DNA from 3 places in the Frankia sp. CgMI4 genome. Region 3 is predicted to be linked to each of the others. Evidence: riboswitches for the same ligand, from Rfam matches in the RefSeq annotation. Region 3 holds a riboswitch; each other region holds the start of a gene.
The links. Region 3 has a riboswitch for cyclic di-AMP ahead of Manayef4_RS15860 (C40 family peptidase). Riboswitches for the same ligand answer to the same signal wherever they lie in the genome.

Region 1: another riboswitch for cyclic di-AMP. It lies ahead of Manayef4_RS00775 (transglycosylase family protein); the one in region 3 lies ahead of Manayef4_RS15860 (C40 family peptidase).
Region 2: another riboswitch for cyclic di-AMP. It lies ahead of Manayef4_RS02985 (peptidoglycan-binding protein); the one in region 3 lies ahead of Manayef4_RS15860 (C40 family peptidase).

What each region holds. Positions count from the first base shown of each region.
Region 1 covers NZ_MAQZ01000002.1:173,000-176,233, reverse strand. Annotated here, with positions in the region: gene Manayef4_RS00775 (transglycosylase family protein) at 454-1,131, opposite strand; cyclic di-AMP (ydaO/yuaA leader) riboswitch at 1,138-1,372, opposite strand; gene fbaA (class II fructose-bisphosphate aldolase) at 2,278-3,234, opposite strand, start outside.
Region 2 covers NZ_MAQZ01000036.1:10,286-13,519, reverse strand. Annotated here, with positions in the region: gene Manayef4_RS25625 (lasso RiPP family leader peptide-containing protein) at 1-21, opposite strand, end outside; gene Manayef4_RS02990 (AfsR/SARP family transcriptional regulator) at 215-1,051, opposite strand; gene Manayef4_RS02985 (peptidoglycan-binding protein) at 1,309-2,058, opposite strand; cyclic di-AMP (ydaO/yuaA leader) riboswitch at 2,550-2,748, opposite strand.
Region 3 covers NZ_MAQZ01000084.1:29,071-32,304, forward strand. Annotated here, with positions in the region: gene Manayef4_RS15855 (PHB depolymerase family esterase) at 1-204, shown strand, start outside; gene Manayef4_RS15860 (C40 family peptidase) at 724-1,830, opposite strand; cyclic di-AMP (ydaO/yuaA leader) riboswitch at 1,836-2,002, opposite strand; gene Manayef4_RS15865 (hypothetical protein) at 2,354-2,740, opposite strand; gene corA (magnesium/cobalt transporter CorA) at 2,955-3,234, opposite strand, start outside.

The DNA of each region.
Region 1 (3,234 bases), on a different contig from region 3:
AGGACTCGGCGTCCGTCCGGGCGGCCTCGCCGACGAGGCGAGTGAGCGGCACTCTAGCGAGAACCGCTCATGGAGCGCAAACCGGGGTGGTCCGGAGTAACCAGTGAGGATCGCGCGAATCGTGCCACTTCCATACAGGTTCCGCAGGTGGCTCGCTGGTCCTGCTGTTCCTCGTCGGCCTTGCCGAAGATCGGCTCTGCCGAAGATCGGCCCTGCCGGAGGCCGGTCAGGGTGCGGTCCTGGTGATGCTGGTGGTGGGTTGTACGGGCCGGCCCGTACGGGCCGTCAACCGGAGATCGTCCGGAGACAGGTCGGGCCAGCCCGTCGTCGAGGTGAGATCCCCTGACCGGTGTCGCCGGGGTGGGATGTCCGGTTCCCGCGGCGGTCGTCCCTCCGCCACGGGGGCGGAGCGAATGGATCAGCTGATGGAGCTGATGGGGCTGATGGGGAGGATCAGCGGAAGGTGGCCCGCCAGGTCGCCGGGCCGACGATGCCGTCGACGGCGAGTCCCTTGGCGGCCTGCAGGGCGCGGGCGACTGCGGCGGAGCGTGGTCCGTAGCGGCCGTCGATCGTGATCGGATAGCCCAGATGGTTGACGCGGGCCTGCCAGGCCCGCACGTCGTCACGTACCTGCCTGGCCAGTGCGGTCGTCAGGTTACGGGTGAATACGGGGGTGCTCATGGAGATGGGGCTGACCGTCAGCTCGCGGCGTTCCGTCGTGCGCGAGGCCTGGCCCGAGGAGCTCGACGAGCCGCCCGCGAGCTGGTCGGCGCCCATCCCGCGGCCACAGGCCGGCCACTGGCCGAAGCCGGACCGTCGGGCGAGCTTGAGCGCGGCCTCGTCCTGGACGGCCGGGGAAGCCTGGTGCGGCAGACCGCCGTAGCCGAGGCTGTGCCAAGTGCTGGCGGAGAACTGGTAAGCGCCGTAGTACGCGTTGCCGGTGTTGGTCGTGTAGTCACCGCCGGACTCGCACTGCCGCAGGCCCGTCCAGGTGGTGGCCGCATCGGCCGGCTGGCTGAGCGCGAAGGTGCCGCCCACCGCCGCCGCGAGTACTGGTGCGACCACGAGGGCCCGGGCCCGGCTGCGGGTACCGGCGCGGCATTGTCGGCCACTGATACGTGCGTCGGACATGTCTTGTGGTCCTTCCCCACGCCTGCGAGGTGAGCTGTCGGATTCGGGCTGGGAACTGCCCGGCCGTGCCAGGGATCCCTGGAGACGGAAGCCGCACCGGAAATACCTTTCCGGGTGGTCGTCGCACATGGCTTCACCCCGAGAGCATCGAATCCTTTCGATACTCGGAGATGGGTCCCCCGTTCCTGCCGCCCGGTTCGAGAAATCGTCGGCCAGGGGCAGGATTCGGCGTGCCGCCCGACGAATGCCCGACGTTGTTGCCGGGCACGGCGAAAACCATAACCACGCCGCCCGGCGAGTCGCCAAGCATTGAATAGGGTGCGTGAAAAAGAGCACACTCGGCGCGCCTGCTTGAGTAGGAACTGGCGGCCTGGTATCGCGCGTGCGCGCCCGCTCATCAACCTGGCGGTACGGCGTGCGGAGGCATTTGTGCTCGGCCGATCACCCTGTTTGCCGATGGTCGACGATGAGCGGAGAGTCCCACATCAGGCCAGATGCGTGACATGTCGACAAAGGCGTGACGGCCCTGCTACGAGATCGACGCGAGTGATCGGCCTGATACTACGCTTCGTCCATTGAAGCCTGTTTTTGTGAGAAAAACAACGGAAATCGGGCGGTAACTTGCGGCGTTGTGATTTTTGCACACGGCGGATTCAATCGGACACCGACTGTGAAAAGCGCCCGTCGGATCACCACAGTGGGCGAAGGGGTTCCCTGGGGGTGGGGCGGTAGGTGAACGGTTACCGAAGGTCCGGTGCGTGTCCGCTCATTTGGCCGAAACCTGCTGGTTGCCGGCGGGGGCGGCGTTACGCGAGGAGCGGGATGCCGCGCCCGCTAAACAGTGGTCCCCCAGCCGTCGGAGCGACCGGGGGACCGCYCGGGCCGGCATAGTACGGGAAATCGGCGGGTCGTGCATCGGACCGGGGCGGGTCGGATGTCCGCCGCGTGCCGGTCGTTCCGTCCGCCGGAAATGATGGAGAGGGTCGGACCGAGGGGTCCGGAGAATGTCCTCGGACGAGCGGCGGCGGTTGCTCGGTTGCCCGTTCGCGGCCGGCGGCTATCTGTCCGCTTGTCCGCCGGCCGGCGGACAAGCGGCCGGTATCCGACGAACCGATCCCGCCAGCCGGCGTGCGCTCCTGGGCCCGACTATGCCCGCCCGAGGCTGGTGCCGGCGGAACGGAGGTCCTCACACGCCTGGGCGACGCGGGCCGCCATGCTGCTCTCCGCGAGCTTTCCGTAGGTACGCGGGTCGTACGCCTTCTTCACGCCGACCTCACCGTCCACCTTGAGAACGCCGTCATAGTTTTTGAACACGTGGTCCACGATGGGGCGGGTGAATGCGTACTGGGTGTCCGTGTCCACGTTCATCTTGACCACCCCGTAGTCGAGGGTCTCGCGGATTTCGGTGAGAGCCGACCCGCTACCGCCGTGAAAGACGAGGTTGAACGGCTTCGCGCCGGCTGGCAGCCCGAGCTTCCTGGCGACGTACTCCTGTCCTTCGTGCAGAATCGTCGGGCGTAGCTTGACGTTTCCGGGCTTGTACACACCGTGCACGTTGCCGAAGGTGGCGGCGAGCAGGTAGCGCCCCTTCGCGCCGGTGCCGAGCACCTCGGCCGTCCGCCACATGTCCTCCGGCGTCGTGTAGAGCTTCTCGTCGATCGCGCCGACGACGCCGTCCTCCTCGCCGCCGACGACCCCGATCTCGACCTCGAGAACGATCTTCGCGGCGGCGGCGTCCGCGAGTAGTTCTTCGGCGATCTTGAGGTTCTCCTCGAGGGGGACCGCCGAGCCGTCCCACATGTGCGACTGGAAGAGCGGCTCGCGTCCCTGGGCCACCCGATTCTTCGAGATCGCGATCAAGGGGCGGATGTAGGTGTCAAGCTTGTCGGCCGGGCAGTGGTCGGTGTGCAGGGCGATGTTGACCGGATACGCCTTCGCGACGTGGTGGGCGAACTCGGCCAGTGCCTCCGCGCCGAGGACCATGTTCTTCACCGTCGAGCCGGACAGGTACTCGGCACCGCCGGTGGACACCTGCACGATGCCGTCACTGCCGGCTTCGGTGAAGCCCCGCAGCGCGGCGTTCAGGGACTGCGACGAGGTCAC
Region 2 (3,234 bases), on a different contig from region 3:
GGGGAGGTAGATAGCCTTCATCGTCTTCTCCTCAGCGGTTTCCGCGCGCCCTCGCCCCGGTGGCGTGCGCCCCGGTGGTGATACACGGCGGCGCCGCGCGCGTGGCCCGGGCGCCGGCCGGCTGGTCCAGCCCGTATGGTTGAAATTCCCCCGCCGGGTTCACTGGCGGTTCAGCTGACTTCCGGCGCACGACTCGGCCGGCACGGCCGTGGCATCAGGTGACCCACGAGTCCGGATTCAGTACATGCTGATGGGCACGCCGCAGTTCGACACCGGGCTCGATCCCGAGTTCGGTCACCAGCCGCCGGTAGACCGTCTGGTACTCGGCCAGTGCCTCGGCCCGCCGGCCGGTGTGTTCCAACGCAAGGATCAGCTGGGCCCAGAGACGTTCCCGGGTCGGATGTTCGACCGTGAGCGCCCGCAGGGTCGGCAGCACCCGGTCGTACTCGCCGAGGGCCAGGCGGGCGTCGATCAGGTCCTCGCACACCGCCCAGCGAGCCTCCTCCAGCCGGAGGACCTCCGCGCCCGCGATCTCCGCCGGGAGCTCGTCGAAGGCGTCCCCCCGCCACAGCGCGAGGGCGCCTTCGAAAAACCCGGCGGCGCGTTCCGGCGAGCCGGCGCGCACGGCGGCGCGGCCCTGCTCGGCGGCCGATTCGAACCGCTTAGCGTCGATCTCACCGGACGCGACGACCAGGCGGTACTCCCCCGGCCGGCTCTCGATGCGCCCGGGGCCGTTCCCCCCGGCTCCGGACGTGTCCAGGGGCGGCCGGAGGGTGTGCCGCAGCTCCGAGAGATAAGTCTTGATGTTGCCCCCGGCGGAGCGCGGCGGGGCATCCTGCCAGAGCGCGAGCCGCATCCCGTCCACACTCACCCACTGGCCGGCGTGCAGCAGCAGGGTCAGCAGCAGTATGCGCTTCTTGCGCTGGTCGATGCGGACCTGCTCGCCCGAGGATCGCCGCACCTCCAGCGGCCCCAGGACCGCGAACAGGAGACCGGCCCCGGTCACGGAGGATGCGTTCGGACTCGCCTCAGGTAGGTAGTCGTCGAGCATCGTGGCTCTCATCGATCGGGCCCCCGTTTCGGTTTTCCCGTGCGGGCCGGCTGGTCCCGTGCGGGCCGGCTGGTCCCGCCCGGGCCGATGCCGTCTCCCGACCCGGTGCTCCCGGCCGGGTGCTGGCCCGGTGGCTGAATACCCCCACCTCACCCCGGGTAGTCATCCGGTGCGTGCGGATATCGAGCAGCGCCCTCGGGCGGGTCGGGAACACCGGCCGGCGGCAGCGGAGCCCGGTCGGCGGGCCTCGATCAGAGTCAGATCCCGAGCTTCGCCCGCGTCTGCGGTCCGACGATCCCGTCAACCACCAGACCGTGCTTCAGCTGGAAGTCCTTGACCATGTGGTTGGTCTGGTACCCGAACTTCCCATCCACGCTGATCGGGTAGCCAAGGCTGGCGAGCCTCTTCTGGATCTGGTGGACGTCGAGGCGGAACCCGAGGCCGACGGCCAGCGACGGGTAGCGGGCCGCGGGTGCCACCACGGCCGCACGCACCGGGGCAGCCAGCGAGGAGTAGGAGATGTTCGTGAACCGCACGCCGCGCGAGACGGCCGCCGCCGCCGCCTGTCCCCGGGCCAGGTAGCGGTAGTGCAGGCCGTTGGTGTAGGCGCTCCAGGCGGTGATGCCCTGGCCTTCACAGACCTTCTTCGCCGCCCAGGCGTTGACGGCCGGGTCGTAGAGGTTGCGGTTACCCACCCAGCCGGCGTGGGCCCGCATGTTGATCTGCCACAGGCCGCGCGAGTCCTCGCCGTAGGTGGCGTGGGCGTAGGGGTTGCCGCCGGACTCCGCAAGAGCCACCGCGACCCAGGTGGCCAGCGGAACGCCGCGGCAGCCGGGCAGTCCCGCGTTCGCGGCCGCGCTGGCGATCGTCACATCGGGGACCGTGGTGGCGGCCCTGGCCGGGCTCGCGGTGGCGAACATGCCGGCGCCGGCGCCGATCACACCGACGGCGGCGACAACGGCGCCCCGGGTCCGGGTGGAACGTTTCCGATGCTTTCCCTTGGCCATTTCTTTGACATCTCATTTCGGTGTCGTCGAACACAGACGGGTGATCGAGGGGAGGGATGCCGCTCGAAGGAGGGCGAGCGGAGACGACCGCGCTGGAGAAGGGCAGCACCCAGTGCCGGTCTGCCGGTGCGCCGAGAGGCCGTCCGGGGACGACCGGGGACGACCGATCGACGCGCCCTGGGGATCCCGGGGTCGATGGYCTGAACAGCACGGCAGGCGGCCGTGGTCATTCCGTTCCAGGCCTGGCGGGCCCGGTGGACGGCAGGGGTCAGCCGACCACAGACGACGAGGCCGGGTGGCTTTCAGCCGAGCTGGTGGTATGGCGCGTCAGCGCGATCGGCCGGTACGGGCACCGACCGGATGGCACGTTCTCGCGAAGACGTCAGGGCGAGAACGGCGCCCCGTATGGCGGGGACGCACCGCGGGTCGCGCCGAACGGCGTCACGGTCCAGAAGACCGGAGCCGAGCGTTCCTGAAACACAGGCAACGTCGAGTCCTTCCCGTACGCCTGCGAGGTTAGCRGTCGGGTTCGGGCCGGGAAGCCCGGCCYTTTCCGCGGCGTGCGCGTAACGGCTTAACCCCAAGGGTGGCCCGCAACGAGCCACCCGGAGGAACGTGGTTCCCCCGCTTCTGCCCAAGATCTCTCGGAGGGAGCTGCGGACCGTGGACAGAACTCGGCGTCGGCCCGGAGCTGTTGATACCCCGCAACCGTAGCGAACTACAGACCGTAGTGACAAGTACGAGTTGTGCCGAATCTGGGCGCATGTTGGTCACGATGCGTGCATAACGCTGCGATGCCGCAACTCTCGGACATCAATAGCAGCTACCGGTAGCGACGCAGATCACCCGTCACGACCGGATCTTGGCGATATGGCCGGTCTGTCGAGACGGGGACCGGTGGCCACGAGGTCCGGTAGTCACCGGGACCGCCCGGCCGTCCGGCAACCCAACCCCGGCAACCACGGCAAGCGGGAAGCCTGGCCCGGGGGTCGGGTGGCGTGCGGACGGGTACGCAAACGCGAACGGCGCAGGCTTCGAGCCTGCGGCTCGAAGCCTGCGCCGTTGAAAAACGGACGATGCGGTACGGGACGGACGACTGACCCGCGGATTCGCGTGATTCGCGCCGGCACCCGCCGAGGAAACACCTGCTGAGCGGTTGGGCCTCCCGCGAAGGCA
Region 3 (3,234 bases):
GGTGCCCGGCTGGCCCTGACCGCCGCCTGCGCCCCGGGTAAGCCGGAGTTCGCCGCGGTCGGCGTCGTCGGGCAGTTCGACCCGGAGCCCGGGCCGACCTGCCAGGACCGTGTCCCGGAGGGCCGGGCCCCGGAGGCCTCCTGGGACCGGAAGGTCAGCGAGACCCTGTGGAAGTTCTCGTCTGGTCACCGGCTGGGGGCCTGACCGCGGCGCCCGCGAGCGGGCCGGGCGGTTTCCGCACCGGGCAGAGACCGAGGGCTGAAGTCCGCCGATGCCGCCGGGAGGGGGGTAGCGGCATCGGCGGACCTGGTCGGCCGGGGCCCGAGGCCCGCCGGCCTTCCCGTGCGGATGGGGGGGGAATCCGAGGGAAGGCCGGCGGAATCGGGGGCCTTCCGGCCGGACGGACGTCAGATGGGGGGGAGATCTGACGTCCGTCCCACCGGAAGGAGGGCCCGTCCGGAGAGCTGGAAAGGAACCACATAGGCGGGTTGTCGGGCGGTGACAGGGCCCGCTTGCTGGTCTGTCCGCGGCTTCGCCGGTGGGTGGGAGTCCCGGGTCCGGCTTCCACGGCTTCGGGTCGGCGCCTGGAGAGGGGCTCGGTAGCCGGCCGCTCGTGGACTGGCAGGGCTCGTGTGGTCCGCGCCCCAGCCGCGAAGGCGATCCACCGGAGCCGGGTGAGCCGTTGCGTCGGCATGAGGGCGGTGCGCCGGCTCCGACCGGCCGCTAGAGGATCCGACCGACGTAGTAGGAGGTGGTATAGATCTTCTTGAGCGACACGACGTCGCCGGTGTGCGGCGCCGCCMACATCATGCCGTCGCCCGCGTAGATGCCGACGTGGTAAATGTTCCCGGGTGTCCCGAAGAAGATCAGGTCGCCGGGCTGTTTGTTGTACTGCGACACCCGGGTGGYGGCGGCGAACTGGGCGTCGGTCGTCCGCGGCACGCTCCTGCCGAGCTGCTTGAAGATGTACTGGATGAGGCCGGAGCAGTCGAACGAGCTCGGGCCCTCCGCACCGTAGACGTAGGGCTTGCCGGCCTGCAGGGAGGCCAGGTAGACGGCCTTCTCCCCGAGGGAGCTCGACGGGACCGGAACCGACGCCTGGTCCGCGGCGTCCCCTGTCGTGAGGAGATCCGACCAGGCGGCGTTGCGGACGAGCCGGGGGGTGGGCGCCGGCCGTACGCGCAGGGTGGCGTCGTTCGCCGAGCGGGCGGACTGCAGGGCGTCCGTGCCGTCGAAGACCGCGGTGACATTCGTGGTGGTGAGCACCCGGGCCGTGTAGGAGGCGTAGCCCTGGGCGTTGGTGTAAAGGTGCTTGAAGGTGGCCCACCCGGTGGGGAGCTTCACCTGCACCTTGACCAGCTGGTTCGCCAGCGGTTCGTGGRTCTGCTCGTTGTAGAGCGAGAAGCCGATGTCGATCGGCTGGTCCGCGCTGACGCTCACGTCGGGGTTGGTCACCCGGAGACCGACCTGAACCTTGCCGGCCAGGGGCGGGGCGTCGACACCGCCCGTCGAGCCGAGCAGGGAGGTGGAGCCGTGGGTGCTGACCGCCGCGGCGGCGATGCTGCCCCCCAGGGCGGCCTGGGAGCCGATCTGCGCGGCGAGGGTGATCGGAGCGGTGTTCGGCTGCTCGTCCTTCGCGGCGTCGGCGTTGATGTCGGTGGCGCAGCCGGCGAGAGCCACTCCGGAGACCGCGACGGTCCCGGTGGTCACGGCGGCGAAGGCGCGGGCCCGGGCCCGGCTGCGGGCGGCCGGGGGCGCGGAGGGTGCGCGGTGACGGCCGCGACCGGCGCCTCGCGTTTCTTCGTCGAGCTGCACGCTTTGCGCGGACAACGGTGTATTCCTTCCCGTGCGCCTGCGAAGTGAGCTGTCGGGTTCGGGCTGGGCTGCCCGGCTCTCGCGTGACCTTCACGCGTCGAGCTTCACCCCTAGGTCGACACCGCGGATCGGCGCCGGCCGGTGGAGGTGGGTCCCCCGCTCCTGCCCCTGATGACGACTCGGAGGGGACACCGGGGCCGGGGGCAGGACTCGGCGTTCGGCCCGGTGTTGTCGTGACGTCGGCGTGAGACTAGTCCACTTGGATGGGGTGGGTAAACACTAGTCCTTCCCAACTACAGCGAGTGCGCGTTGAAGTTCCCGTCGCGCGGCGTCGGCGGCCCGCGCGGTCGGCCGGGCTGACCGGGCGGCCCTAAGGCCCTTCGCGCCCCGTTTGTCCTGCTGGTTTTTCGTTGCGTGTGGGGTCCGCGGCGGCGGCCGGTCCGGGTGAGAGGCGGGCGGGCGGGTAGCCCTCCCGCGGCCCGTGGGCGATTTTGACTACTTAAAGTAGTCGACGGGTGAGGCCGGGTGTGCACCCCCCTCAGCGGGACCGGGAGCCGCGGCGGGTGAGGAATCCCGCCGCATCGAGCACTTGGAGCTCGACCGCGAGCTCGTGGACCTCACGGGGCAGCGAGCGGTGGTGCGCCAGCGCCTCGACCGCGGCGCGGGCGTGGTCGGCGAGCTCGTCGAGGGCGTGCTGGCGCTGGCGCATCCGAGCCCGCTCCTCCTGGATGGTCCGGACCGTGTCCTCCTGCCACCGGCGGGTCCGGATGAGATGCTCGCTGGCGTCGGCGGCCTGCCGCTCGGCATCCTCCAGCCGGTTGAGGAGCGCGTCGAGGGCCTCCAGCCGGCCGGCGAGCTCCGCGATGAGATCGCCCCGATCGGGCAGGATGGCCGTTTTACGACTCTTGGGGTCAGGCGAGGTCATGGAGTCCCCCGAGGGGTGGGGGGTCGGCGGGGACCGCGCCGAGCGGCTGGCGCGAGACCCGGTTGCTCCGACACGGTTGGTAACGGTAACCGACGTGGCGGGCCAGGGGTAACCCATCGTACGGATACGTCGCGTCAGCCAACTTATAGTAAAAAGGGACTATGGATCTGCYGTCATTGTCGTGGTCTATGCGCGCATAGCATGCAGGTCGGTGTCAGAGCCAGCCGTTGCGCTTGAACGCACGGTAGAGAAACAGACAGATCGTCGTAATGACGGCCAGGACGGCCGGGTAGCCCCACGTCTGACGAAGCTCCGGCATGTGGTCGAAGTTCATGCCGTAGATCCCGGCGACGGCGGTCGGGACGGCGCCGATCGCCACCCAGGCACTGATCCGTCGCATGTCCTCGTTCTGCGCGATCGTCACCTGCGTCAGCGTCGCCTGGAGCACGGAGGAAAGCAGCTCGTCGAAGTGAGCTATTCGCTCGCTGACCTGC